2 regions of the Arthrobacter sp. NPDC093125 genome follow, and region 2 is predicted to be linked to the other one. Evidence: riboswitches for the same ligand, from Rfam matches in the RefSeq annotation. Region 2 holds a riboswitch; the other holds the start of a gene.

Region 1 (6,430 bases), on a different contig from region 2:
AGCTCAGGCGGAATAAGCGGCAGCGGGTTCCGTGGGTCCCTGGCAGGAATACCAAAGGGAACGTATACGGTTACCGCCGCCTGCATCGGGGTGTCCTCCGCATCGCTCTCCATCACTCAGCCCGATCACAGGGGAGGGACGGAGCACACGCTGCCCATGGAGTGCGGAGCCAAAGCGAGCCTCAAAGTCGCCCTTGAAGCAGGTCCCGTCTTCGCCCAGGGCAATCGCATGACCACCGACCCGGGGGCTGCTGCTGTGGCGGGTTTTTGGATGGTTCCCGCGCCGTAACAAAATAGGCACGGGCGGTGACTAGTCCCGTGCCCAAACGCCGCCGGACTGTGCCGGCATGCAGCAGGATGACCCGCCCTGAGCCGGTAGCGCTCACTGACCGCGCGCCTGTACACCCGGTGTTGCCCGTCGTAGAGTTAAATTTCTCCTTCGACGGAGTTAGAACTCCGATAGGCCAAGTGCATGGCCGGGACTACGGCCGCTGCAGCAAAACGGCGGCAAAGATGCACCTCGCGGAAAGCGCCACCCATGGCCTCATCGCAGCAACAGTTTTTCCAGAATGCATCGGCGGCCAGAACAGCGGGCCCCGGCGCCACACACTCCCCATATGACCGACGGGCCGAAAGCCGCCGGCCAGCGTCCCGCCTTGTTTGTGCAGCGTAGCATGTCCTTCACGCCCAGCGGCCACAGGCCGGGAGATCGCCGGCAGCCCAAGCCGCACCGCCTCCGCTGCGAAGAATGCGGCACCGAGCACAACCTGGCCATCCGTGCGATAACGGCATTGGCTGCCGGCGACGGCGACCTGGTCACGGTCTCCTACACCTGCATGGACTGCCTGCGCTTTCATGAACACACCGCCTATATGGGTGACGTCACCGCTGCTCTGCGGCAAGTGCTCTGGACCCCTGACCTCCTCATCTTCGGTGACGAGTACATCCACTGCGGACGCCCGATGGAACCAACGGGCCACGAATTCCAGGCCCTTCATTACTGGTTCAGCAACGGCCCTTCTCCCGGCCGGCTGCGCAGGGTTTTACTGCCCATCCAGATACTCGGCTGCCGCTGCGGCTTCCGGCTGGAGATTCCGGAGTGAACCAACGGCTTAGTCTGCCGAGTCCGTTCCGAGTGTTGCGGAATGCCCTGCAATGTTGTTGAAGCTGTACAGGTGGATGCCTGCCAGGGCCGGCCGGGCGGCGGAGAGCTCGGCGATAAGGGACTGGGAAGAATAGCTGCTTGCGTTCAGGAGCCTGCGGGCGAGCGGCCCCTTGCGGTTCAGGAACTTCAGGGACGGGCCAACCCCTATTTTTGTGGCAAGCGCGATGAGCTTCGCGCGTGGGACTGTTCCGGCCACTCCCGCCCAGATCGGAAGGTCGACGCCTTCGCGCCGCAGCAATTCGGCGTACCAGCTGATCCTCTGGGCCGAAAAGCACATTTGCGTCACCACGTTCGACGCCAGATGCTGTTTCTCCAGCAGGGCATCGAGCATATGCAGCTCGTTGTGGCGTGGATGCCCTTCCGGGTATCCGGCGACACCGACGGCGAAATTGCCGCCGGTCATGTCCGCGATGTCCTCCATGAGCCGGCCGCTGTTGTTGTAGGGGCCGGCGGCATGCGGGGCGTCGCCCCCGATGGCGAAGACTTCCGTGATGCCGGAGGCTTCACAGTCACGAAGGATCCCCTCCAGCTGCGCCCGGCTTTCCAGGCTCCTGGCGGCGAGATGCGGGATCACGTTGTAGCCGCGGCGGCCAAGCTGGACTGACGCCTCCATTGTGGCCCTGACGCCGTGATGCGCAAGGCAGGTCACGGTCAGCGTGGACCCGGCGGGAACGTGGGCCTGGACCTTGGAGACGATGCCGTCCGTAGGGATGATCTCCAGCCGCGCGGAAAGCTGCGTCCGGGCTCCGGATGCTGAATGGGCGGCCTCAGGGCCGGCATGGCGTGAGGGAAGAGATTGAATCGTCATGAGGAAACTCCAAATTTGGCCGGCCCTAACGGCGCACGGCACGGGTTGGTCTCTGATGCGGGACCGCCTGTTGCAGCGGCCCCGCATCAGAAGACGTGTCAGCGAAGGATGACCGTCCGGTTCCCGGAAAGAATGATTCTTCCCTCAGCATGCCACCGCACAGCGTTCGTCAGTGCCTTGCACTCGGCGTCCTTGCCCACGGTCACGAGATCGGAGGGAGTGTAGGTGTGGTCGACTTCGATGACCTGCTGAGCGATGATCGGGCCCTCATCAAGTTCTGAATTGACGTAGTGGGCCGTGGCTCCGACTGTCTTCACGCCGCGCTCATAAGCCTGATGGTACGGTTTGGCACCCTTGAAGCTGGGCAGGAAGGAATGGTGGATGTTGATGGCCTTCCCCGCAAGCCGGGCCGTCAGGGAATCGCTGAGAACCTGCATGTAGCGGGCGAGGACCACCAGTTCGACGTCGTAGGCGTCCACCAGCTCGAGGAGGCGGGCTTCCGCTTCGGGCTTGGTTTCAGGACTGACGGGAATGTGTTGAAACGGGATCCCGTGCCAGGCGGCAAGACCTTCCAGGTCTCCGTGGTTGGACACCACCGCCGCTATCTCAACGGGCAGCTCACCGCTGCGGGCGCGTACCAGCAGATCGTTAAGGCAGTGCTCGTACTTGGACACCATCACCAGGATGCGCTGCTTGCGGCCGTGGCGCTCCAGGCGCCAGTCCATGCGCCACTCCTCAGCCAACGGCGTGAAATCCTGGCGCAGTTGCTCGCTGGTTGCGGTGCCGGCTGTCGACGTGAAGTGCACCCGCATGAAGAAGTGCCCCTCGCTCCGGTCCCCGAACTGCTTGATGTCGACGATGTAGCATTCGTGCCTCAGCAGGAATTCCGAGACGGCCTGGACGATGCCCAGCGAATCCGTGCAGCGGAACGTGAGTACAAACTCCCCGCCGGACCCGCGTGAGTCAGGCACTTGAGCGATGGAAGCCGGTGTCGGCTTGGTCCCGATCATCCCTTGATGCTCTCTTTCTCCTGCAGCAGGCGGCCGGACTGCTCGCGGGCGGCAATCTCCTCCGCTCGCAAAGCGTCCTGGAAGGCGGCAAAACGGGCCAGGTGGGCCGGCCGGCGGCGCAGGACGAGCCATGCCGCACCGAGCATGAGGAACCAGACCGGTGTCACCAGCAATGCAACCAGGGTGTCCGGCTGGGTGGTGAGCGCCCAAAGCACGAAGGCGAAGAATCCGAAGACCACCCAGACCATCGGGATGCCGCCTGGCATCTTGAACTTCGAGGCGGCGTGCAGGTGCGGGCGCCGGCGTCGGAATGCGATGTAGCTGGCGAGAATGATCGACCAGACGAATACGAAGCACACGGCAGAGACGGTGGTGACCATGTCGAACGCCTTGCCGATATCCTGCCCGGCGTACATCAGCACTACACCCGAGAGCAGCAGCACGCAGGAAAGGAACAGTGCATTCTGGGGCACCTTACGGCGGGACAGGCTGCTGAAGACAGCGGGCGCGTCCCCTTCCTCGGCCAGGCCGAAGACCATCCGCGAGGTCGAGTAGATGCCGGAGTTGGCGGAGGACATTGCCGAGCTCAGTACCACGAGGTTTACCACCGTGGCAGCGGCTCCGAGTCCGGCCAGCGAGAACATGGCGATGAAGGGGCTGTGCCCGGCGGCGAACTGGGTCCAGGGCGTGACGGACATCAGGATGATCAGGGCGCCCACGTAGAAGAGCAGCACGCGAATCGGAATGGAGTTGATGGCCTTGGGAAGGTTCCTCTCCGGGTTCTTCGCTTCGGCGGCCGTTGTGCCCACGAGCTCGATACCCACGAAGGCGAACACGGCGATCTGGAAACCGGCCACGAAGCCCATGAATTCGTTGGGGAAGAAGCCCCCGTGGCTCCACAGGTTGGTGAAGCTGGCCGTGCCGGCGTCGCTCTGGAACCCGCTGAAGATCATGAACATGCCCACGATGATCAGGGCAGCGATGGCGATGATTTTGATGAGGGCGAACCAGAACTCTGTTTCACCGAATGCCTTGACAGTGGTGAGATTCAGCAGCAGCAGGATGGCGACTGTGGCCAGGCCCGGGATCCAGAGCGGCAGTCCGGGCCAGAGTTCCCGGGAGTACCCCGCGATGGCAATCACATCGGCAATTCCTGTGATCACCCAGCAGAACCAGTACGTCCATCCGGTAAAGAACCCGGCCCATGGGCCCAGCAGGTCAGCGGCGAAGTCGCTGAAGGACTTGTAGTTCAGGTTGCTCAACAGCAGCTCGCCCATGGCGCGCATGACGAAGAAAAGCATGAAGCCGATGATCATGTAGACGAAGATGACGGACGGACCGGCAGCCGAGATGGTCTTGCCGGAGCCCATGAACAGGCCCGTGCCGATGGCACCGCCGATTGCGATCAGCTGGATGTGCCGGTTGCTCAGCTGCCGCTCGAGGCGGGGAGCCTCGCCGGTCGAGGAAGCAGGGGGATGAATCGTCATAAGGAACTCCATCGTTCAAGTGGCATCCGATTGCCACAAGGATTCGGTTCCTCCCCGCTCTGTCTTGGACCTGAGAGATTCCGCGGACATGGTCTTCCGCTTGCACCGTCGGTGAGCCGGTACCAGCCCGGCTGCTTTCCAGAGTTGCCTCGCCGCGGCGGTACGGGGGCCTGAGAGTTTCCTGGGGAGGATTTGCTCCTACGGCGCCCTGCTGAATGTACCGGCAGGACTCTCCCGCCGCAGGTCGTAAGCATTTTTCAGTTGTGTAGGGGATAAGAATCATGCGTGCGATGGTGGCTGGCTCTGCCGTCACCATCTCAAATCTCGCAGATCGGGCTGTCTGGGGGCGTACCGCCCAAGATTAGCTGAGCCGGTTCGAGCCCCGCGAGCCACCGGTTCAGTGTGGTCTTGGTCACGCGCAAAAGTCAAACCGACCCCTTTTCAGGCGCCCTGGTTCAGGCGCCCTGGCTGCCTTCACAACGAGCGCTTGAAGAACCGGCGCCGCGGCCCCAATTTGGCCTGCAAGGAGTTTTCCTGTAAGTTGTGAGCCGAATCACCCACATTTTTATAGCCTTTCGAGCCGTGGCGGGAGAGTCCTCCCAGTCATTCACCGGGCAGGCGCCGTAGGAGCAAATCCTCCCCAGGAATCTCTCAGGCCCAAGTACCGCTGCGGCGAGGCAACTCTGGAAAGTAGTCAGGCAACGTCCTGGCTCACCGACGGTGCAAGCGGAAGACCATGTCCGCGGAATCTCTCAGGTCCAATACAGAGCGGGGAGGAACCCAACCCATGCCGTGCCCCTCAGGCCGGCCAGACCTGGAGTTCCTCATGACGATTCAATCGCTTCCGTCAACTTTCGCTGACCGGCATATCGGTGCCCGGCGCCAGGCTGACGTCGACATCATGCTCAAGAGCATCGGCTACGACACGGTCGATGGCCTCGTTGAAACCGCCGTTCCGGCCTCCATCCGCCAAGAGAACCCCCTGCAGCTCACCGCCGCGCTCAGCGAGGTCGAGGTCCTCGCTGAGCTCCGCCGGCTGGCAGCGAAGAACAAGACTGCGGTCCAGATGATCGGGCAGGGCTACTACGACACCGTGACGCCGCCGGTGATCCGCCGCAACATCCTGGAGTCCCCGGCCTGGTACACGGCCTACACGCCGTACCAGCCCGAAATTTCCCAGGGCCGCCTCGAGGCGCTGCTGAACTTCCAGACTATGGTCCAGGACCTGACCGCCCTGCCCGTGGCCAACGCCTCGCTGCTCGATGAAGCCACCGCCGTGGCTGAAGCGGTGCTGCTGATGCGCAGGGCCAACAAAAATAAGGACGCCAAGGACGGCAAGACGGTCCTGGACGCCGATTGCCTTCCCCAGACCATCGCCATCGTGCTGGGCCGCGCCGAGGCGCTCGGCTTCGAGGTCGAGGTCGCCGATCTGTCCAAGGGACTGCCCGACGGCGACATCAACGGCGTCGTCCTGCAGCAGCCGGGCGTTTCCGGCCGGGTCTGGGACCAGTCAGCCGTGATCGCCGCCGCCAAGGAACGGGGCGCGCTCGTCACCGTTGCTGCCGATCTCCTCGCGCTGACCCTGATCACGCCTCCGGGCGAGCAGGGCGCGGACATCGCCGTCGGTTCCACCCAGCGCCTCGGCGTGCCCCTGTTCTTCGGCGGACCGCACGCCGCCTACATGGCCGTGCGGACCGGCATGGAGCGCACACTCCCCGGCCGCATCGTCGGCGTCTCCAAGGACAACGCCGGCGCCACCGCTTACCGGCTGGCACTGCAGACCCGCGAGCAGCACATCCGGCGCGAGAAGGCCACCTCCAACATCTGCACCGCGCAGGCGCTGTTGGCCATCGTGTCCTCCTTCTACGCCGTCTACCATGGCCCCGACGGCCTGAAGGCGATTGCCGAAACGGTCCACAACAACACGCGTGTTTTGGCAGCCGCACTGAAAACAGCCGGCC
Region 2 (6,430 bases):
TGGTGTGAAAATTCTCGTGGGGCTCAATCAGTGGTGCCTGGGGTAAGTGGCGGATGACCGAATTCCTCCGCGTGCTTGGTGGGGAGCACGCTTCCGGAATCCCCTCACCCGTCGATATCCAGTTCAGTTTTTGGGATCCAACAGTCCCCCCGCGACTTCGCCCGTTGGCCTAGTTTTCATAAGCCGCACGCGCGGCAGGCGAACATGCTTCCCACCCCCTGGCGACCGAAGACGCAAAGAACGTCGGAACGCGGTGCGCGGCTGGCGGGCGAGTTGACTCTCGTTCGGTAACTGGAGTGGCTGGGAGGTGAGTTGCCGGGCCCCTTCGGGGCTGGCATCCGGAAGCGTGCGTCTAAGGGAGCGTCACGTCCGCTCAGCGGGCGTCTACGCGACCGAGCACGCGGAGGATGTCAGCCCCGACGGGCGCAAGCCAGCCACCGCCGGCCCCGCACAGAGCTGGTTTCGACAAGCTCAACCAGCAGGGTTCGACGGTTTCGGCAGGCTCAACCAGCGCCGGGCTACTTGGAGCGCTTGTAGAAAGGCAGTGCGACGACTTCGAACGGCTCTGCCTTGCCGCGGAGGTCGATGTCCAGGGGCGTGCCGGGCTCGGTGTACTCGACGTCCACGTAAGCCATGGCCACCGGGTAGCCGAGGCTAGGGCTGGGCTGGCCGGAGGTGACCTCGCCGACGACCTTGCCGTCCTTGAGCACCGGGTAATGTGCGCGTCCGGCGCGGCGGCCGAGGCCCTTGAGGCCTACGAGCTTGCGGCCCGTGCTGGTTCCGGCTCCGGCGTCCTTTTTGGCGGCCAGGGCGGCCTTGCCGACGAAGTCGCCTTCCTTGGACAGTGCGACGACGGGACCCAGGCCGGCAGCGAACGGGTCGCCTTCCAGCGACAGCTCGTTGCCGTACAGCGGCATCCCGGCCTCCAGGCGGAGCGAATCGCGGCAAGCCAGCCCCGCGGGCGTCAGCTCGCCTTCGTCGGCAATGGCGATGACTGCCTGCCAGAGGGCGGCGGCGTCGGCGTTGTCCACGAAGATCTCGAAGCCGTCCTCGCCGGTGTAGCCCGTGCGCGCCAGCAGCAGCTCCTGGCCCGCGCCGGCCACGAGGAACGGGACCTCGACGCCGGCGTAGTACTTCAAACCGGTGACCAGCTCGTGCTGCGCTGCGGGAACGAGGCGAAGGAGGATTTCTTCGGCCTTCGGACCCTGCACAGCGATCAGCGAGGTGTCGACGGAGACATCGTCCACGACGACCTCGAATCCCGCTGCCCGCTCGGCGAGGGCCGCGGCTACCGTGGCCGCGTTGCCGGCGTTGGGCACCACGAGGAACCTGTCGGCACTTTCGGTCCCGGCAGCCTCAGCGCTGGCAGGGCGCCGGTACACGAGGAGGTCGTCGATGATGCCGCCGTCCTCGTTGCACATCAGCGAGTACTTGGCCTTGCCCACTGCCATCGCGGAGATCTTTCCCACCAGGGCGTAATCCAGGAAGGCTGCGGCGCCGGGCCCGGTCACCCAGACTTCACCCATGTGGGAGAGGTCGAAGATGCCGGCGGCGTTGCGGACGGCGTGGTGTTCTGCCAGCTCGGAGGTGTATTTGAGCGGCATCTGCCAGCCACCGAAGTCGGTGAAGGAAGCGCCGAGTTTCTTGTGCTCTTCGTACAGGGCTGTGTACTTTTCAGTCATAAGGTCGGTCCTCAGTTCTCAGCGCCTGCTGTGTTCTCCTCGAACGCCGCCGTGTTTTCCTCGAACGCTTCGAGGGGCGGGCAGGAGCAGATCAGGTTCCGGTCACCCAGAGCACCGTCGATGCGGCCCACGGGGGCAAAGTACTTGTCCTGCTTCAGGGCGTGCACGGGGAAAACGGCCTGCTCGCGGGGATAGGAGCGGTCCCAGTCGGAGCTGATGACGGCGGCCGCGGTGTGCGGGGCATTGCGCAGCGGGCTGTTCTCCACGGTGAAGTCACCGTTGGCCACCTGGTCGATTTCGTGGCGGATGGAGATCATGGCCTCGATGAACCGGTCGATCTCGGCCAGGTCCTCGGACTCGGTCGGCTCCACCATCAGGGTCCCGGCCACCGGGAACGCCAGGGTGGGGGCGTGGAAACCATAGTCGATCAGGCGCTTGGCCACGTCCTCGGCCGTGACGCCGGTCCTGGCGGTGAGTTCGCGCAGGTCCAGGATGCATTCGTGCGCGACGACGCCGCCCTCACCGGTGTACAGCACCGGGAAGAACTCATTGAGCTGCGCGGCCACGTAGTTGGCGGCGAGCAGCGCGGACTTGGTGGCTTCGGTCAGGCCGTCGCCGCCCATGAGCTTCACGTATGCCCAGGAGATCGGCAGGACACCGGCGGAGCCGTAGCGCGAGGCCGAGATCGGCACGTCATCGCCTTCGGTCCAGGACGCGGCGTTGCCGGGCATGAACGGCGCCAGGTGGGCCTTGGCCGCGACCGGGCCAACGCCGGGTCCGCCGCCGCCGTGCGGGATGCAGAAGGTCTTGTGCAGGTTCAGGTGGGACACATCCCCGCCGAACTTGCCCGGCTGCGCCAGCCCGACCAGGGCGTTCAGGTTCGCACCGTCAACGTAGACCTGGCCCCCGGCGGCATGAACTGCGTCGCAGACCTCGCGGACGTCGGCGTCGTACACCCCGTGGGTGGAGGGGTAGGTGATCATGATGCAGGACAGCGCGTCCTTGTTGGCCTCGATCTTGGCGTACAGGTCCGCGTGGTCGATGGTGCCGTCGGCGGCGGTGGCCACCACGACGACCTTCATCCCGGCCAGCACGGCGGAGGCAGCGTTCGTGCCGTGCGCCGAGGCAGGGATCAGGCAGATGTTCCGCTGCCCCTCCCCGCGGGAGCGGTGGTAGCCGCGGATCGCCAGCAGGCCCGCCAGTTCGCCCTGGGAGCCGGCGTTGGGCTGGATGGAGACCTGGTCGTAGCCGGTGATCTCGGTCAGCTGCGCCTCCAGGTCCGCGATCAGCTCACGCCAGCCCTCGGTCTGGGAATCCGGCGCGAACGGGTGGATCGAGGCGAACTCCGGCCACGAGATCGCTTCCATCTCGGCGGTAGCGTTCAGCTTCATCGTGCACGAGCCCAGCGGAATCATGGTGCGGTCCAGCGCCAGATCCCGGTCCGAAAGCCTGCGGATGTAGCGCAGCAGCTGCGTCTCGGAGCGGTGCGTGTTGAACACCGGGTGCTGCAGGTATGCGGAGGAACGTTCAACGGCGGCGTCAAGAGCGAAACTGCCCGAGGCTCCCACTGCCGTGGCGCCGAAGGCGGCCAGAACGTCCGCCACGATGGCCGGCGTCGTAGTTTCGTCGGTGGAGATGCCGACGGTGTCGGCGTCAATCACACGGAGGTTGATGCCCTTCTCTTCCGCTGCGGCGATGATGCCGGCGGCCTTGCCCGGAACGGACACGGTCACGGTGTCGAAGAAGCTGGTGTGCAGGACCTCGAGCCCGGCCGCCTTGAGTGAGGCCGCGAGAATCTTGGCGTGGCTGTGCGCGGTCTCGGCGATCGCCTTTAGGCCCTCCGGTCCGTGGTAGACGGCGTACATCGAGGCGACGATGGCCAGCAGCGCCTGAGCGGTGCAGATGTTGGAGGTCGCCTTTTCACGGCGGATGTGCTGCTCGCGGGTCTGCAGTGCGAGGCGGTACGCCGGTACTCCGGCAGAGTCCTTGGAGACGCCCACCAGGCGGCCGGGCAGGGAGCGCTCAAGGCCCTTCTGCACGGCCATGTAGGCGGCGTGGGGTCCGCCGTAGAACAGCGGCACACCCAGGCGCTGCGCGGAGCCGACGGCGATGTCCGCGCCCTGCTCGCCGGGAGGGGTGATGAGGGTCAGTGCCAGCAGATCAGCGGAGACCGTGACCAGCGCGCCACGTTCCTTGGCGGCGGCAATGATGCCGGAGTGGTCGAACACCCGGCCGGACACGCCGGGCTGCTGGAGCACGACGCCGTTGATGTTGCCGTCGGGCAATCCCTTGGACAGATCCGCGACCTCCACCTCGAAGCCGAGCGCCTCGGCGCGGCCCTTGACGATGGCAATGGTCTGCGGCAGGCAGTCCGCGTCCAGGACAGTCTTGCCGTCGCGGGCCTGCTTGTTCTTGTTGGCCCGCCGCATCAGCAGCACGGCTTCAGCCACGGCGGTGGCTTCATCCAGCAGCGAGGCGTTGGCGATCGGCAGGCCGACGAGGTCCTGGACCATGGTCTGGAAGTTCAGCAGCGCCTCAAGGCGGCCCTGGGAAATTTCGGGCTGGTAGGGCGTGTACGCCGTGTACCAGGCGGGGGACTCCAGGATGTTGCGGCGGATCACCGGCGGCGTCACTGTGTCGTAGTAGCCCTGGCCGATCATCTGCACAGCGGTCTTGTTCTTGGCGGCCAGCTTCCGAAGTTCGGCGAGCGCTTCAACCTCGCTCAACGCAGCAGAGAGTTCCAGAGCAGTGTCCTGCCGGATGTCCTTGGGAACGGCGGTATCAACCAGGGCATTAACGGTGTCGAAGCCGACAGCCTTGAGCATGGTGTCAACGTCGGCTGCACGGCGGGCTCCGATATGCCGGTCAACGAAGGAGGCGGAGGCTGAATGTACGGTCAAAGGAACTCCATTACTCAGGCGGCGCAGGGTACGCCACAGTGATTCGGGTTCCTCCCCGCTCTGTATTGGACCTGAGAGTTTCCGCGGCGCGCACATCGTTCGCAGCTCCGCTTGCACCGTCGGTGAGCACAGCGTGTCCTGAGTTGTCCGGTGCTCCCGGGGCTCATGGCGGACAGCTTGCTACTTTCCAGAGTTGCCTCGCCGCGGCGGTACATGGGCCTGTGAGATTCCTGGGGAGGGTTTGCTCCTACGGCGCCTGCTTGTACCTACTTGCAGGACTCTCCCGCCGCAGATCAAAGGCATATTCAGTTAGCGGTGGCATCAGCCACACCGGCTATTCTCCTACGTCCCGGACCCGTCCGCAAACTGCAACGGCGGCGTCCGGGCCCCACCTGCCGGGCCCCGCGCAGCGAAGGATTTCGCCCCTGAGCAGGCATCCCTCAGCCCCGGAGCCGCGCCAGCGCGGACAGCAGGCTTTCGACGTCGGCAGCCGTCTCCGCAGCCGTCGCGGCGGGACCGATCGAGAGCATTGCATTGAAGTACAGGCCGTCCCCCATATATAGGACCGCCTTGGCAAGGTCCGGACCCACGTCCTTGGCGATCTCATCCAGCCAGCGCTGCTGGATGCGGGCGAACCGGCGCCGGGTCTCCTCATGGGCGACCTCCGCCAGACGCGTGCTGGCCACGATGGCGCGGTCCAACGGGGTGTCAGCCCAGACGGAGGACTTGATGAAGTAAGCCGCCGCCCCTTCAGGCGCGGTGGACATGGCCTGCGCATCGGCTTCGGCATACTCATCCAGGCGGTCCAGGAGGACGCCGATCAGCGCTTCCTTGTTCGGGAAATGGTAGAGCAGCCCGCCCTTGGAAACACCCGCGCGCCCGGCGACGGCGTCCAGAGTGGCGGCGCGTTCTCCAACTTCGATGAGAAGGGCCTCAAAGGCGTCGAGGACGGCGCTGCGGGCTACGGGTTTTCTTGCCATGGCTCCAATCATGCCCGTTGAAGGAAGTGTGGCTGTAACTATACCGTCCAGACGGTATAGTTATAGTCATGACGACGTCGATAAAGTTCCGGCAGCGCCAGCCCGCCGGCGAAGGAATGAGGCAGCTTCCGCACCGCACGGCCCGGGGGCCCAAAGGCGGAGTGCGCGACTGGCTTGCCCTGGGCCTGCTGATGTTCCCCGTCCTGCTCGTGGCCGTGGACAACACCGCCCTGACGTTTGCCCTCCCGGCGATTGCCCGCAGCCTCGACCCCTCCGGCGTGCAGCTCCTGTGGATTGTGGATGCTTACGCGCTTGTCCTTGCAGGGCTGCTGGTGGCGATGGGAAGCCTGGGCGACAGGATCGGGCGCCGGCGGCTGCTCCTCATCGGCACAACGGGGTTCACGGCAGTCTCGGCTGCCACCGCGTTCGCCCCGAGTGCCGAGTGGTTGATTGCCGGACGTGCCGGACTGGGCCTCTTTGGCGCCATGCTGATGCCGTCCACGCTCTCACTGATCCGCAATATCTTCCCGGACCCCAACCGCCGGCGGCTGGCCGTTGCCATCTGGGCGGCGGGCTTCTCGGGCGGAGCCGCCCTTGGCCCCATTTTCGGCGGATGGCTGGTGGAGCACTTCTGGTGGGGTGCCGTGCTGCTGGTTGCCGTTCCGATTATGGTGCCGCTGCTGCTGTTCGGCCCCTTCTTCATCCCGGAATCCAGGGATCCGAACCCCGGCCGCCCCGATACCCTCAGCATCCTGCTTTCGATGCTGACGATGGTGCCGGCCGTCTACGGGATCAAGGAGCTTGCAACAGAGGGCCCCGGAACGGCGCCGCTCGCCATCATTGCGTTTGGCACACTCATGGGCTGGGC

Evidence for each region. A riboswitch is a leader RNA that binds a small molecule or an ion and turns the genes downstream of it on or off. The one in region 2 is predicted to bind glycine.
Region 1: another riboswitch for glycine. It lies ahead of gcvP (aminomethyl-transferring glycine dehydrogenase); the one in region 2 lies ahead of gcvP (aminomethyl-transferring glycine dehydrogenase).

The regions. Positions count from the first base shown of each region.
Region 1 is NZ_JBIVOQ010000019.1:20,875-27,304, reverse strand. Features, by position in the region: gene ACIP9X_RS20775 (hypothetical protein) at 1-288, shown strand, start outside; gene ACIP9X_RS20770 (hypothetical protein) at 617-1,102, shown strand; gene ACIP9X_RS20765 (methylenetetrahydrofolate reductase) at 1,112-1,972, opposite strand; gene purU (formyltetrahydrofolate deformylase) at 2,071-2,982, opposite strand; gene ACIP9X_RS20755 (amino acid permease) at 2,979-4,469, opposite strand; glycine riboswitch at 4,618-4,716, opposite strand; glycine riboswitch at 5,046-5,146, shown strand; gene gcvP (aminomethyl-transferring glycine dehydrogenase) at 5,296-6,430, shown strand, end outside.
Region 2 is NZ_JBIVOQ010000006.1:243,595-250,024, forward strand. Features, by position in the region: gene gcvT (glycine cleavage system aminomethyltransferase GcvT) at 519-1,682, opposite strand; gene gcvP (aminomethyl-transferring glycine dehydrogenase) at 1,694-4,582, opposite strand; glycine riboswitch at 4,780-4,878, opposite strand; gene ACIP9X_RS14005 (TetR/AcrR family transcriptional regulator) at 5,023-5,562, opposite strand; gene ACIP9X_RS14010 (MFS transporter) at 5,679-6,430, shown strand, end outside.